Regions from separate parts of the Clostridium senegalense genome, predicted to be linked through region 1. Evidence: predicted binding sites of a transcription regulator. Region 1 holds the regulator's gene; the other holds the start of a gene.
The links. Region 1 encodes CtsR, which represses protease genes until heat stress. Its sites were predicted from a motif close to AAGGTCAANNAAGGTCAAAT; they were not measured.
Positions count from the first base shown of each region.

Region 1 (7,914 bases):
TCATTTTGTGAATGGGAAAATGTAAAATTAAACCTAGTTGATACTCCAGGCTATTTTGATTTTATAGGCGAGATGATAGAAGGATTAAATGCTGTAGATTTAGCAATGGTTGTAGTTTGTGCTGTATCTGGTATACAAGTTGGAACAGAAAAAGCATATGAGTATGCTAAAGAGAAAAAAATTCCAAAAGCTTTTTTTATAAATAAATTAGATAGAGAAAATAGTAATTTTGAAAAAACATTAAATCAAATACAAGATAGATTTGGAATATCAGCAGTTCCTATACAGTATCCTATAGGATCAGAGAATGATTTTAAAGGATTAGTAAATGTTATATCTAAAAAGGCTAGAATATTTAACCCTCAAACAAAAAAGATGGAAGAAACAGAAATTCCAGAAGACATAAAAGATAAAATAGATGAATGTAGACAAATGGTAATGGAAGCTGTAGCAGAAATGGATGAAGTTTTATTAGACAAATATTTTAATGAAGGTGAGTTAAGCGAAGAAGAAATATATGATGGATTAGTTAAAGGGGCATCTGTTGGCGAAATAGCTCCTATAATGTGTGGGTCATCAACTACAGGGGTGGGGGTACACACATTACTTGAAGATATAATAGAATGTTTTCCATCACCAGTTGATACAACATTATATAAAGCAAAAAATTTAAAAAATGATAATTATATAGATATAAAAATAAATGAAGAAGAACCATTTTCAGCATTAGTATTTAAAACTATTGCAGATCCTTTTGTTGGAAAATTATCAATGTTTAGAGTAATAACTGGAAAAGCTAAAGCTGATACAGTTGTTATGAATGCAAACAAAAACAAAGAAGAAAAAATGGGAACATTGTATTTTTTAAGAGGAAAACAACAGTATACAACAAGTGAAATCAAAGCTGGTGATATAGGTGCAGTATCAAAACTTAATTGTACAAACACAGGGGATACGCTATGCAATAAAGGACGTATGATTACATTTGAAACATCCACTTTCCCAAAACCAGTATATTCAAGAGCAGTAATGACTAAATCAAAAGGTGACGAGGATAAGATATCAAATGGATTATCCAAACTTTTAGAAGAAGACCCAACATTTTCAGTTAGTAGAGATTTAGAAAATGCTGAAACAATAATATCAGGAATTGGATCTACTCATTTAGAAGTAATAGTTAGCAAATTAAAGTCTAAATTTGGTGTAGATGTAGCATTAGAGCTTCCTAAAACACCTTATAGAGAAACGATTAAAAAGACTGCTGATGTGCAAGGTAAATATAAAAAACAATCTGGTGGACATGGTCAATATGGAGATGTTAAGATAAAATTTGAACCAAGAAATGATGGCGATGATAGTTTAGAGTTTGTTGATAAGGTTGTAGGGGGAGTTGTACCAAGACAGTATATACCTGCTGTAGAAAAAGGGTTAAAAGATTGTGTAAACAAAGGTATTTTAGCTGGATATCCAGTTATAAGATTAAAGGCTACATTGCATGATGGATCTTATCATCCAGTAGATTCCTCAGAAATGGCTTTTAAAGTAGCAGCATCTTTAGCATATAAAAAAGGATTACAAGAGGCGGAACCGGTATTATTAGAACCTATAATGAGAATAGAGATAATAATTCCAGATGAATATATGGGTGATGTTATAGCGGATATAAATAAGAAAAGAGGAAGAATACTTGGAATGGAACCTATAGATAATGGCCAAAAGATTATAGGGGAAGTACCTCAAGCAGAACTTTATGATTATGCTACTGACTTAAGGTCTATAACTGGTGCAAGAGGTGAGTTCAATACTAATTTTGAAAGATATGAAGAGGTTCCAATAGAGGTAGTTAATAAAGTTATAAAAGAAATAAGTTAGTTGTATAAAGTATTAAAAAAGATGTCAATAAATAAATTGACATCTTTTTTTGTATTAATTGAATAATATTTATTTTTAGTAGCAATAATATAAATAAAATGTTTAGGGGGCTAATATGTCTTACTATAAAATGAACATAATAGGTAGAATAAATTTAAGCGACTACAGTAATATACACGATTATATGGAAATAATAGGACCGGAAGATGAATTCACTGTTATGATGGAAAATAGTAATGAAGAGGACATACAAGTTTTATGTAACATGCTACAAACAGAAAAATTTAACATACTGGAAAAAGGAGGAAATGAAAATGGCCGGCTTTTCATCAGAGCGAATAAGAAAAAATGAAATAGAAACTGATAAAATTTTGCGAGAAGAATATAGACCCTACAATGAAGGTGAAAAAGATTATAATAATTTTGAAGAAACAAATTATATACCATCATATGGAGTTAAAAATTGGGTTGGTGACATATACATAGATTCAGTTATACATGGCAAAAGAACTCCAAAAGATTAAAAGAGCTTTATAGGCTCTTTTTTTATTTTAAAATTAAAGTTGCAATAAAGTATAAAAAAAATTTATAATGAATTTATAGAATAGTTTAAATATAAGCTATAATTTTAAAACGAGGGGGAGAGTATATGACAAAATTATACATAACAAGACATGGAGAAACTGAATGGAACAAACTTGGTAAGATGCAAGGGTGGAATGATTCTCCTTTAACAGAACTAGGAAAAGTACAAGCCCAATGGCTAAGAGATAGGGTAGAAAATATAAACTTTAGTAAAATATATACTAGTTCATCAGATAGAGCTTATAAAACTGCAGAAATAATAAAAGGTGATAGGGATATTGAAATAGTGCCAAGCTTAGATTTAAGAGAAATAAGACTGGGGGTATGGCAAGGATTAACACAGGAGGAAATAAGTGAATTAAATAAAGAAAATCATTATAATTATTGGAATAAACCAGAAAAGTACATAACAGTAGAGGGTGCAGAAAGCTTCGAAGAAGTTAGGGATAGAGCATATAGAACTATTATGAAAATGGTAAGAGAAAATAAGGGAAAAGAAATTTTAGTAGTAACTCATACTACAGTTTTAAAAGGTTTTATGTGTGCACTACAAAAGAAAGAAATTAAAGATTTGTGGGAACCTCCATTTATAAAACAAACTAGTTTAACTGTTGTTGAATTTGATGAAGATGAAAATTATAAGATTGTTACCAATGCAGATGCATCTCATCATCAATATACTTTTAAAGAATATAATCAATTTTAAATAAATTACATATATATACATATATGTATGATATAATATAGGATAGTTTATTTTTTATGATGATTGATTTTTATATAATTTATAACAATTCAGTTGTATTAGATTTTAAAAATTAGGGGAATAAAATTAATATTATAAGTTATATATTAAATGGCATTAGTATATAACTTATAATAAAATAATCTATGGGGGGATAGTATGATAAGAAAATTTGTTTCTTACTACAAAGAACATAGGCTCATATTTATTATTGATATGGTATGTGCTTTTTTGGTTGCGGCACTAGATTTGTTTTTTCCAATGATTACAAAAGAGTTGTTAGATTACGGTATTCCCAATAAAAATATTAATATGATAATAAAATTTACAATAGCTTTAACTGTATTATATGTTATCAAATTAATATGTAATTATATAATAGATTATTGGGGTCATGTAATGGGGGTTAGAATTCAGTATGATATGAGAAAAGAAATTTTTTCTCATTTACAAACATTACCATTTAGTTATTTTGATGATAATAAGACAGGCCACTTAATGTCACGAATAGTCAATGATTTAATGGAAATATCTGAACTTGCACATCATGGACCAGAAGATTTATTCATTTCTTTAGTCATGTTAATAGGTTCATTCATATTACTTTGTAAAATAAATATAACATTAACACTGATAATATTTGCTTTTATTCCATTCATAGTTTGGTTTGCTATGGTTAAAAGGGTTAAAATGGCAAGGTCATTTGATAATGTAAGAAAAAAGATAGCAGATGTTAATGGCAGTTTAGAGGATAGTATTTCTGGAATTAGAGTTGCAAAAGCATTTACAAATGAAGATTATGAGATGGAAAAATTTGATGATAATAATGTTCAATTTAAAACTGCCAGAAGTTATTCTTATAAGTGTATGGCTGAATTCTTAGCTGGAATAAGGTTTATGGTGGATATGCTAAATGTTGTAGTTATAGGTGCTGGTGGATACTTTGCATACAAAGAATATATAACTATATCAGAGTTAGTTGCCTATCTTTTATATATAACATATTTTATGCAACCAATAAGAAGACTTACTGCATTTATAGAGCAATATCAAAGTGGAATGTCTGGATTTAAAAGATTTCTAGAAATTATTAATACAAAGACAGATATTGTTGAAAAAGATAATGCAATAGAATTAAAAAATGCTATAGGAAATATAAAGTTTAATGATGTAACATTTAAATATAAAGATAGTGAAGAGGTTATAAGCAATATAAATTTAGATATTCAAAGTGGACAAACTGTAGCTTTGGTAGGACCATCAGGAGGAGGTAAAACTACTATTTGTAATTTACTACCTAGGTTTTATGATGTTAATGATGGAAATATTACTATAGATGATATAGATGTAAAAGATTTGAAAATAAAATCATTAAGAAAAAATATAGGAATAGTTCAGCAGGAAGTATTTTTATTTACAGGAACAATAAAAGAAAACATTTTATATGGAAATCCTGAGGCTACAGATGAAGAAATTATTGAAGCGGCTAAGAATGCTAATATTCATGAGTTTATAGAATCTCTTCCAGATGGTTATGATACCTATGTTGGAGAAAGAGGTATAAAACTTTCAGGTGGACAAAAGCAAAGAGTAGCCATAGCTAGAATATTTTTAAAAAATCCACCTATTTTAATATTAGATGAAGCAACTTCAGCTTTAGATAATGCAACTGAGATAATGATTCAAAAATCTCTTGAAAAGTTATCCAAAGGAAGAACTACAATAGTAGTTGCACATAGGTTATCTACTATAAAAAATGCAGATACAATAGTGGTAATAACTAGCGAGGGAATTGAAGAGCAAGGAAATCATAATGAATTATTAAATAGAAAGGGTATTTATTTTAACTTGTACAATTGTCAATTTACCAATACAAATGTAGAAGAGGATATTATAGTTGAGTAAGCTATAATATTTTCTTCTAACTGAAATATAATCATAAATTAACTTTCTGTTTTAAATTATAAAAAATAAATTATCATAAAAATAATCATCCTTCTTAAGTACAATAGCAAAAGAAAAACATCTATGTTTATGGAAAAAAAAGGAAATACGAAAAAAACATAGAATATTAACTTAAGAGTAAAATGGAAATGAGATAGGAGAGAAAATTATGATAAAAAACAAAAGTAATATATGTGAATTGATAAATAAAGTAAAAAACTTTTCATATGAGAAAGAAACAAGTTTAGTAGAAGTGGAATTAAAATCAGAAGAAACAGTTCATATTAGATATTATGAAGATGATTGTATTAAGATAAATTACTATGATTTTGAAAAGGGAATTTCAACATTATATAAAGATAGAAAATATATAAACAAAGAGCTTTTCCAATAAGGAAAAGTTCTTTGTTGTGCTTTCATAATATGTGAATATAAAAGGTAGAAATGGAAAAAATAATATTTGAAAGTATAATACAAATATTGTATGATAATATTAAGGTCAAAGAAAGTCAAGGTAAATGAAAAATATGGAAAAGGTGATTTTGTGGCTAAGTTATCAGATTTAATAGAGAGTTTTATAAAAGAATTAGTAGATGAGTCTATAGATAATCAAATTCAGATACAAAGAAACGAATTAGCAGATTATTTTAGTTGTGCGCCATCTCAAATAAATTATGTATTATCTACCAGATTCACAAGAGAAAAAGGTTATTACATAGAAAGCAGAAGAGGGGGAGGAGGATGTATAAAAATTATAAAAATAGAATATACAATCCATAATAATCTTTTAGAAATTCTTAATGAAAAAATAGGAGATTATATAACATATAATAACACTGTAAGTATTTTAGAAGCTTTAAAAGAGGAACAAATAATAAGCGAAAGAGAAAAAGAGATAATTAAGATAACATTAAATGATAGAACATTATCTTGTATTGGAAATAGTAAGAATAGATTAAGGGCAGATATACTAAAGTCCATAATTTTTAATATATTAGAATAATAAAATGGAGGGGTAATTTTGATTTGTAGCAGATGTAAAAAGAATGAGGCAAATTTTCATATAACAAAGGTTGTTAATGGTGTAAAATATGAGGAACATTTATGTGAAGTGTGTGCTAAAAATAATGCTATAGGTCTAGATGCAGATTTTTCATCTCAGTTCTCGTTTCAAAATATTTTAAGTGGTTTTATTGATTATATGGCTAATAATCGAGAAGAACAAATATCTAATAAAGTATGTTGTAAAAAATGTGGTCAAACTTATGAAGATTTTAAAAAAACAGGTTTATTAGGTTGTGATGAATGTTATGAGAGTTTTAGAGAAGCAATGACAGCTATTATAAAAAGGGTTCAATTAAGTAGTATGCATAATGGTAAAATACCACAAAAATATGGAAATGAACTTAAGAAGAAAAGAGAAGTTTTACAGTTAAAAGAAAAACTTAAAAATGCTATAGAAAAAGAAGAATATGAAAAGGCAGCAGAAATTAGAGATGTTATTAGAGAGTTAGAAAGGTAGGGGAAGAATACTATGGAAAATTGGATAAATGCTGAAGGCGTAAAGGATAATGTAATTTTAAGTAGTAGAATAAGATTAGCAAGAAATCTAAAAGGATATCCCTTCCCAAATAAAATTAATAAAGAAACTGCTGATGAGATTATTAAAAATATAGAAGATGCTTTTTATTTAGATGAGAATTTTAAAGAAGATTTTAAAACAATAAGGTTAGATGAAAAAACAGAGATTGAAAAGGAAATGTTATTTCAAAAACACATTGTAAGTAAATCTCTTCTAAAAAATAAAGATATAGGTGCAGTAATATTAAACAATAATGAAACCATTAGCGTAATGATTAACGAAGAAGATCATTTAAGAATACAAGGTATATCTAATGGTTTAAGTTTAAAGGAAATTTATGAAAATATAAATAAAATAGATAATATTATAGAGGAAAAATTAGAGTTTGCTTATGATAGTGATATAGGATATTTAACTGCATGTCCAACTAATGTAGGGACAGGGGTAAGAGCTTCCGTAATGGTTCATTTACCTTGCCTTTGTATGACAAGGGAAATAGAAAATGCTTTTAATGCAGTTAGTAAAATGGGAATGACTATAAGAGGTTTGTATGGGGAAGGCTCTAAAGGTTACGGAAATATATTTCAAATATCTAATCAAATAACTTTAGGTCCTACAGAAGAAGAAATAATTAATGGACTTAATGCTATGATATATCAAATAATAGATAAAGAAAAAGAAGCAAGAACAAGACTCATGAATAGCTATAAATATGAGATGGAAGATAGAATAATGAGAGCTAGAGGGATTTTAAGTACAGCAATAATTATAGATTATAAAGAAAGTATGGAGTTATTATCTATGATAAGGTTAGGTATAGAGTTAGGTTTAATTAAAGATATAAGTAAAACTGCTTTAAATAAATTACTAATAGATATAAGCTTACCAGCATTACAAGATAAATTTAAAAATGAAATTAAAAATGACAATATAAATTTTTATAGAGCTATAGTAATTAGGGAAAATTTTATTAAGCGAGGTGTTTAATATGTTTAATAGATTTACTGAAAGAGCAAGAAATGTGCTTATGTATGCAAATGATGAGTCAAGGGAATTTAAACATGGGTATGTTGGAACAGAACATATTTTATTAGCAGTCTTAAAAGAGGAAGATGGAATTTCTAAAAATATATTAAATGATTTTAATATCAACTATGATAATGTAAAAAATTTGATAGAAGCTTAT
Region 1 covers NZ_JAHLNC010000004.1:242,625-250,538, reverse strand. The annotation lists gene fusA (elongation factor G) at 1-1,872, shown strand, start outside; gene KQI36_RS09955 (hypothetical protein) at 1,988-2,224, shown strand; gene KQI36_RS09950 (hypothetical protein) at 2,187-2,396, shown strand; gene KQI36_RS09945 (histidine phosphatase family protein) at 2,522-3,163, shown strand; gene KQI36_RS09940 (ABC transporter ATP-binding protein) at 3,362-5,107, shown strand; gene KQI36_RS09935 (hypothetical protein) at 5,316-5,540, shown strand; gene KQI36_RS09930 (CtsR family transcriptional regulator) at 5,691-6,149, shown strand; gene KQI36_RS09925 (UvrB/UvrC motif-containing protein) at 6,168-6,668, shown strand; gene KQI36_RS09920 (protein arginine kinase) at 6,681-7,715, shown strand; gene KQI36_RS09915 (ATP-dependent Clp protease ATP-binding subunit) at 7,717-7,914, shown strand, end outside.

Region 2 (7,914 bases), on a different contig from region 1:
CATTTTTTAAATAGTTTTCTTTAGTATATTCTTTTCTATTTGTAGTCTTCATAACTGTCACCCTTTCATTATTAAATTCATAATTAGTATGTGAATAAAATAAAAGAATATTCTGTGTCTTGTATAAGAAAAATTTTATTTTAAAAATATAGAATATAAAATAAAATTTTGATACAATAATCAATATAGTTATAGAAATATAACTGTATATTAACTATAATTTAAGGGGGCAATATGAAGGATTTAACAGAAGGACATGAAGGAAAGCAGATTTTTACTTTCGCATTACCAATGCTCATAGGAAGTTTATTTCAACAATTATATAATACAGCAGATAGTATAATTGTTGGTCGCTTTATTGGTAAGGATGCAATGGCTGCTGTTTCAGGGGCAAATCCAATTATGTTTTTATTAACATCATTACTTATGGGAGTTACTCTTGGGTTTTCAATTTTAGTATCTCAATACTATGGTTCTAAAAATATGAGGAAAATAAAATGCACAATTGATACAACATATATTTTTATATTTATAACATCGATTATTATTACTGTAATAGGTATAATTTTTAGTGAACCTATATTGAAAATTATGAATACTCCAGATGTTATAATGAATCAGTCAAAAGAATATCTTATTATTATTTTTGCAGGGACTATTTTTTCAGCAGGATATAATTCTGTAAGTGCTATATTAAGAGGACTTGGTGATTCTACTAATCCACTAATATTTCTTATAATATCTACAATTTTAAATATATTTTTAGATATAGTTTTTATATTAAATTTTAATATGGGGGTAAATGGTGTTGCATTGGCAACTATAATAGCCCAAGGAATTTCTTTTATATTTAGTATAATTTATCTTAATAAAAAACATGAAGTGTTAAAAATAAGATTTAAAGGATTAATATATGATAATGATATATTTAAGAGAGGATTAAAACTTGGAATCCCTAGTGCTATTCAGCAGATGTTATTTTCTTTTGGAAATATAGCGCTTCAATCATTAGTAAATGGTTATGGAACATCTGCTATGGCGGCCTTTGGGGCAGGAACTAAGGTTGAAACTTTTATATCTATACCAATAATGAATTTAGGTGCAGCAGTATCTACTTTTGTTGCTCAAAATATGGGAGCAGGGAAGTTAGATAGAATAAAAAAGGGCGTAAAATCATCTTTATTTATGGCAGCCTCATTATCAATAGTTGTTTTAATAATGTTTTTAATGTTTAACAAAGAACTTATAGGGCTTTTTAATACAGATAAGGAAGTTGTAACAATTGGAGCGAGATACTTAATGACTGTCGGACCTTTTTTTATAGCAATATCTACATCTTTTATGCTTACAAGTGCTATAAGGGGCGCAGGGGATTCAATGTTTTCATTGATAAGTTCCATGATTTCATTATGGGCTGTAAGAATTCCATCATCTTATGTGTTTTCTAAATATTTAGGTGTAAATGGTATATGGATAGGAATACCGGTAGGATGGATTGTAGGTTGGTTTGTAACTTTTTGGTATTATAAAAGAGGAAGGTGGCAAAAAAAATCCGTAATTAAAAACTCATAAAATATACATATTTTTTTAATATATAGAGTATTAATTTGCTTTATTGTATAGGGTTCCAAGTTAACTCTTAAAGTTATCCATTTCAAAATTTGGATACCTAAAATAGTGAGGCAGGCATTGAATAAATTTAAGTTAGAGCTTGTTTCCCTATATTTTCACATAAATTAAAAAGTTATAATTTGTAATTAATTTCTTTTCATATAAGATACTAAAAATATTTTTAAAATATATTTTAATATTTGAATATATGAATGTTTTATGATAAAATATAGTTAAAGGATAAGGAATCTTTGTTGATAAAAATTATTATAGTCTTTAAATTTTATTAAAATTTAAAAAATATAAGTATATCAATTATGTATTTGCATAATCTAATATTAAGTTTATTTAAAGGAGTGGTAAAAATGATAAAACATATAACAGATAGTAGTTTTAATGAAGAGGTTTTAAATTCAAAAGGGTTAGTTTTAGTAGATTTCTGGGCACCATGGTGTGGACCATGTAAAATGCTTGGACCTGTTTTAGAAGAATTAGCAGGAGAGATGAATGAAAGTTTAACTATAGGCAAAGTAGATGTAGATGCAAATGTTGAAAAGGCATCTGCTTATAAAATATCAGCGGTTCCAACTATGTTATTATTTAAAGATGGTGACTTAGTAGATAAATTTAGTGGTTTTGCACCTAAAGAAATGTTAGTTGAATTTTTAAACAAACATATGTAATAAAGAAAGGCATGGTTTAAAATGGAACAGATGAAACAGTATGATGTAGCTATTATAGGAAGCGGTCCTGCAGGAATTAGTGCTGCATTAAATTTAAAAATAAGAAATAAAAGCTTTGTAATTTTTGGTCAAGAGAATCTTAGTAATAAGTTAGAACTAGCTCCAGAAATAGATAATTACCTTGGCTTCCCAGGTATAAGTGGAAAAGAACTTACTAATAATTTTAAGAAGCATATAGATAATATGGGAATAGAAATAACATATGAAAAAGTAACAAATGTTTATTCAATGGGAAGTTTCTTTGCTGTAGTTTGTAATGATAAATCTTACAAAGTAGATGCAGTTATATTAGCAACAGGAGTAAATTATGGAAAATTACTACAAGGGGAAGAAAAACTTATAGGAAAAGGTGTAAGTTATTGTGCAACCTGTGATGGTCCATTATATAAAGGAAAAGAAGTAGCTGTTGTTGGTTATAATCAAGCTTCTTTAGAAGAAGTTGATTATTTAAAAGGAGTGGCATCTAAAGTATACTTTGTTCCAATGTTTAAAGGCCAATTTAGTTTAGGTGATAATGTAGAAGTTATTCACAGTAAAATTAAATCTATTGAAGGTGAAAATTCTTTTGAAAAGATAATATTTGAAGATAAAGAATTAACAGTATCCGGATTGTTTATATTAAGAGATAGTGTAGCACCAGATGTGTTAATGCCAGGACTTAAATCTGTAGATGGTCATATAGAAGTAAATAGAAATCTGGAAACAAATATAAAAGGAGCCTTTGCAGCTGGTGATTGTATTGGAAAACCTTATGGTTATATAAAATCAGCTGGAGAAGGTCAAATTGCTTCATTAAATGCTGTAAGTTATTTATATGAAAAGGCGATTAGTAATAAAAATAAATAGTGAAAAACTACTTTAAAATGGATATTAATCTTATTTTAAAGTAGTTTTTTTTTATTTAAATAGAGCAATTATAGATAACTTAGTATAATATATTATAAAGATAATTTAAAAGCTTGCTAAGGAGTGAGTTTATGAAAAATATAAGTAAATATGAAGCAATAAATTTTTTAAACAATAGAGATGCTATATTTTTAGATGTAAGATCTTATTCTGAATTTGAGTATGGTCATATACCTAATGCAATATCTATACCAATAGATGAGCTAAATGAAAAAATTGATTTATTAGAACCATATAAAAATGAAAACATTGTTATTTACTGTAGTTCTGGTTCAAGAAGTTTTACAGCAAGTTCATTTTTAAGTAGAAATGGATTTAGATATATATATAATTTAACTGGTGGAATTAGCCCGTTACAAAATTATTTAGTAAGATAAAAAAATCAATTTATAAATCTATAAGTTAAATACGAAAAGTACAATAAGATATTTTATATAAATGTCTTATTGTGCTTTATTTTAGGTAAAAATAAAGGAAAAATAGACTTTGACTTTCTTTGACTTTTATATTATTATAAATATAACAAAGTATTTAGTTGTGTAAAAGTTTATTATATGTATAACTTTTATATGCATTGAAAAACTAATATAAAATAGCTTTAAAGTATTTTATTAAATAATTAAAAATGAAGAGATTTTTATTAAAGGAGGTGAAATGTTGTAATAAGTTTTATTAAAATTTATTACAACATAAGAATATATGAATGTGGATAAAATGACTGTAAGAGTACAACAAAGTTTAAATGATGCATATAGTGAGGCTGTAAAATATAATCATCAACAAGTAGATGTAATACATTTATTTTCAGCACTTGTAAATCAAGAAGATGGATTAATTCCTAATATTTTTGAAAAAATGTCAGTTAACATAAGTGTACTTAGAAATGATTTGCATACTGAGCTAGATAGGATGCCTAAAGTACTAGGTGAAGGAGCTCAAAATTCAGGTGTAGTAGCTACAAGAAGAATAAATGAAGTTTTAGTTAAAGCAGATGAAATTGCAACAGAATTTAAAGATTCATACATTAGTGTGGAACATGTGATGATTGCTATTATGGAAGTTGACAAAAAAGGTGCAGTTGGAAAAATATTAGACAGATTTAATATAAATAAAAATGAATTTTTAAAAGTTCTATCAGATGTAAGAGGTAATCAAAGAGTTGATACGCAAGATCCAGAAGGAACATATGATGCACTTAAAAAGTACGGAACAAATCTTATTGAACTTGCTAAAAAACACAAACTAGATCCCGTAATTGGACGTGATGAAGAAATTAGAAGAACAATAAGAATACTTTCAAGAAGAACAAAAAATAATCCTGTATTGATAGGAGAACCTGGTGTTGGTAAAACTGCTATTGTTGAAGGTTTGGCAGAAAGAATAGTAAGAGGAGATGTTCCAGAAGGGTTAAAAGATAGAATTATTTTCTCATTAGATATGGGTGCATTGATTGCAGGGGCTAAATATAGAGGCGAATTTGAAGAAAGATTAAAAGCAGTATTAAAAGAAGTTCAAAGTTCAGAAGGAAGAATAATACTATTTATAGATGAAATTCATACAATTGTAGGTGCTGGAAAAACAGATGGAGCAATGGATGCAGGTAACTTAATTAAACCATTGCTTGCAAGAGGAGAACTTCACTGTATTGGGGCTACAACTTTTGATGAATATAGACAGTATATAGAAAAAGATAAGGCGTTAGAAAGAAGATTCCAAACAGTTATAATAGAAGAGCCAACAGTAGAAGATACAGTTTCTATTTTAAGAGGACTAAAAGAAAGGTTTGAAATACATCATGGAATAAGGATACATGATTCAGCTATAGTAGCTGCAGCAAAACTTTCAGATAGATATATTCAAGATAGATATCTTCCAGATAAAGCTATTGATTTAATAGATGAAGCTGGTGCTATGATAAGAAGTGAAATAGACTCTCTTCCAACAGAACTTGATATTATAAGAAGAAAAAAATTAATGCTTGAGACAGAAAGAGAAGCATTAACTAAAGAAAATGATGAAGCTTCACAAAAAAGACTTAAAAATTTAGAAAAAGAACTTGCTGAATTAAAAGAAAAAAATGATGAAATGACAGCAAAATATGAAAAGGAAAAAGGCCATATTTTAGAAATAAGAAATTTAAAATCTCAACTTGATAATGTTCGTGGAGATTTAGAAAAAGCTGAAAGAGAATATGATTTAAACACTGTTGCACAGCTTAAATATGGAACAATTCCAGAACTTGAAAGACAAGTAAAAGACAAAGAAGAAGAAATGAAAAAAAATTATGAAGGTGCTCTTTTAAAGGAAGAAGTAACAGAAAGTGAAATATCTGAGATTGTTTCGAAATGGACTGGTATTCCAGTTACAAGATTAATTGAAGGTGAAAGACAAAAACTTTTAAGATTAGAAGAAGAACTGCAAAAAAGAGTAGTAGGCCAAGAAGAGGCAACAAATGCAGTATCTAACGCAGTACTTAGGGCTAGAGCAGGTCTTAAAGATCCTAATAGACCTATTGGTTCATTTATATTCTTGGGACCTACTGGTGTTGGTAAGACAGAACTTGCTAAAACTCTTGCAAGAAACTTGTTTGATAGTGAAGAAAATATTGTAAGAATAGATATGTCCGAATATATGGAGAAATACTCAGTTTCAAGACTTATAGGGCCACCTCCAGGATATGTAGGTTATGAAGAAGGAGGACAATTAACAGAAGCTGTTAGAAGAAATCCATATTCAGTAATACTATTTGATGAAATTGAAAAAGCTCATGAAGACGTATTTAATATATTTTTACAAATACTAGATGATGGAAGACTTACAGATAATAAAGGTAAAACTGTAGATTTTAAAAATACAATTATCATTATGACGTCTAACTTAGGAAGTAGCTATTTGTTAGAAAACCAAGATGAAAGTGGAATAAGTGAAGATGCAAGAAATGCTGTAATGAATGAGATGAAGTTAAGGTTTAAGCCAGAATTCTTAAATAGATTAGATGATATTATAATGTTTAAACCTTTAAGTGGGGAAGGTATCAAAAAAATAATAGATATCTTCTTAAAGGATGTAAGAATAAGACTAAGTGATAGAAATATAACCTTACAAGTAACTGATTATGCAAAGGATATATTAGCAAAAGAAGGCTACGATCCAGTTTATGGTGCAAGACCATTAAAAAGATATATTGGAAATGTGTTAGAGACTAAAATAGCTAGAATGATAATTTCAGGGGAAATTTATGATGGTTGTATAGTTCTTGTTGATGGTAAAGATGAAACTTTAGAAATAACAGTTAAAAATTAATTAAATAGAAAAAGCTATTTTATAGTGATATAAACTTGAAATTAAATTTATTCAATAACTAATAATTATAGTATTGAATTTAGAAAATTTAAAGTTTATATCACTTTTTAGCTATTTATTATAGAAATAAAAGCTTGTTTTTTATAGCAGTCATAGAATTTGTATATTAAAAGTTAGAATACAATAGTATATCGAATATAACTTTTTAAAAATTTTAATATATAATTTGAATTTAAAAAAATGTATTGGAAAGAATCATATATATGATTTAAAATAAGCAACTATTGAAAAAAATAAAAAAATGCGTTAAAATAGTATTTAAAAACCTCATATATAAAAATAAATACTATTTTATTAAGTAAATTTTAAAGGTTAATATGTTTTTATGAAGAGGTTAAATTAAATTTATAAAATTAGTGATAAAAGTTAATATATAATAATATAGTATTATATTAAAAGGAAACCTAAAAGTTCTCATTGAACAGTTTTAGGTTTTATTATGTATTATAATTTTATATGAGTATAGGAATAAAATGGAAATTAGCATTGTTTATAAATTTAAAAAAGTGTTATTATTATGACTATTTTTTATCAATATTTAAATTTAAATAAGAATAAATTAAAAATAAACTTAAAAACCTATAATAACTTAGGATAAATAAAAAAGTGATTTATGAAAAATTGTAAGTGAATTTAAAAGTTATATAAATTACGTTTAATGATTGGTGATGAAAATGATTGATGATTTTATTAATTTAGATATGAAATTAGAATTAAACCTTAATAAGGAAGTTAAAAATACCTTATTAAGGTTTAATGTTATAAGAAAAAATGAAATAGGGGAAAGTTATAAGTTAAAAGAAATACTTAAAAATACAAAAGATGATAAAATAATAAACATTAATAATAGTTTTAAAATATCTTATAAAAATTTTTATGAGCAGTATAATAATTTCTATAAGGTTTTATTAAAAGAGAATTGTTTAGAAAATGACAGTATTATTTTAAATAATGATGAAGAAGTTGAGGTCTTAAAATTCTTTGAAAATTGTAAATTTGATTTAATTGTAAATGGTAAGAAGTATTTAAATAAAAAAATACTAAATAGGAACTTAGATTTAAAGTTTAAATTATTTGTTGATGAGGATAAAGTAAAGTTAACCCAAATTAGTGACATTCCTGATTACAGTACAAATAATTTTGAATATTTTTTGTTAAGTGATGATATTTATAAACCAGAAACAATGCAATCTTTTAGATATAGCACTTTTTATAAAAATTTTAATACATTAAAATCTTCTACATTAACTTTTAAAAATAAAAATTTAGAAAAAACAATAGGATTGATATC
Region 2 covers NZ_JAHLNC010000013.1:9,791-17,704, forward strand. The annotation lists gene KQI36_RS16185 (hypothetical protein) at 1-52, opposite strand, end outside; gene KQI36_RS16190 (MATE family efflux transporter) at 235-1,572, shown strand; gene trxA (thioredoxin) at 1,977-2,294, shown strand; gene KQI36_RS16200 (NAD(P)/FAD-dependent oxidoreductase) at 2,316-3,200, shown strand; gene KQI36_RS16205 (rhodanese-like domain-containing protein) at 3,332-3,637, shown strand; gene clpB (ATP-dependent chaperone ClpB) at 3,960-6,563, shown strand; gene KQI36_RS16215 (DEAD/DEAH box helicase) at 7,298-7,914, shown strand, end outside.
Region 2: clpB (ATP-dependent chaperone ClpB) is a predicted target of CtsR. The motif match lies at 3,745-3,764, and genes of this name have one in related genera.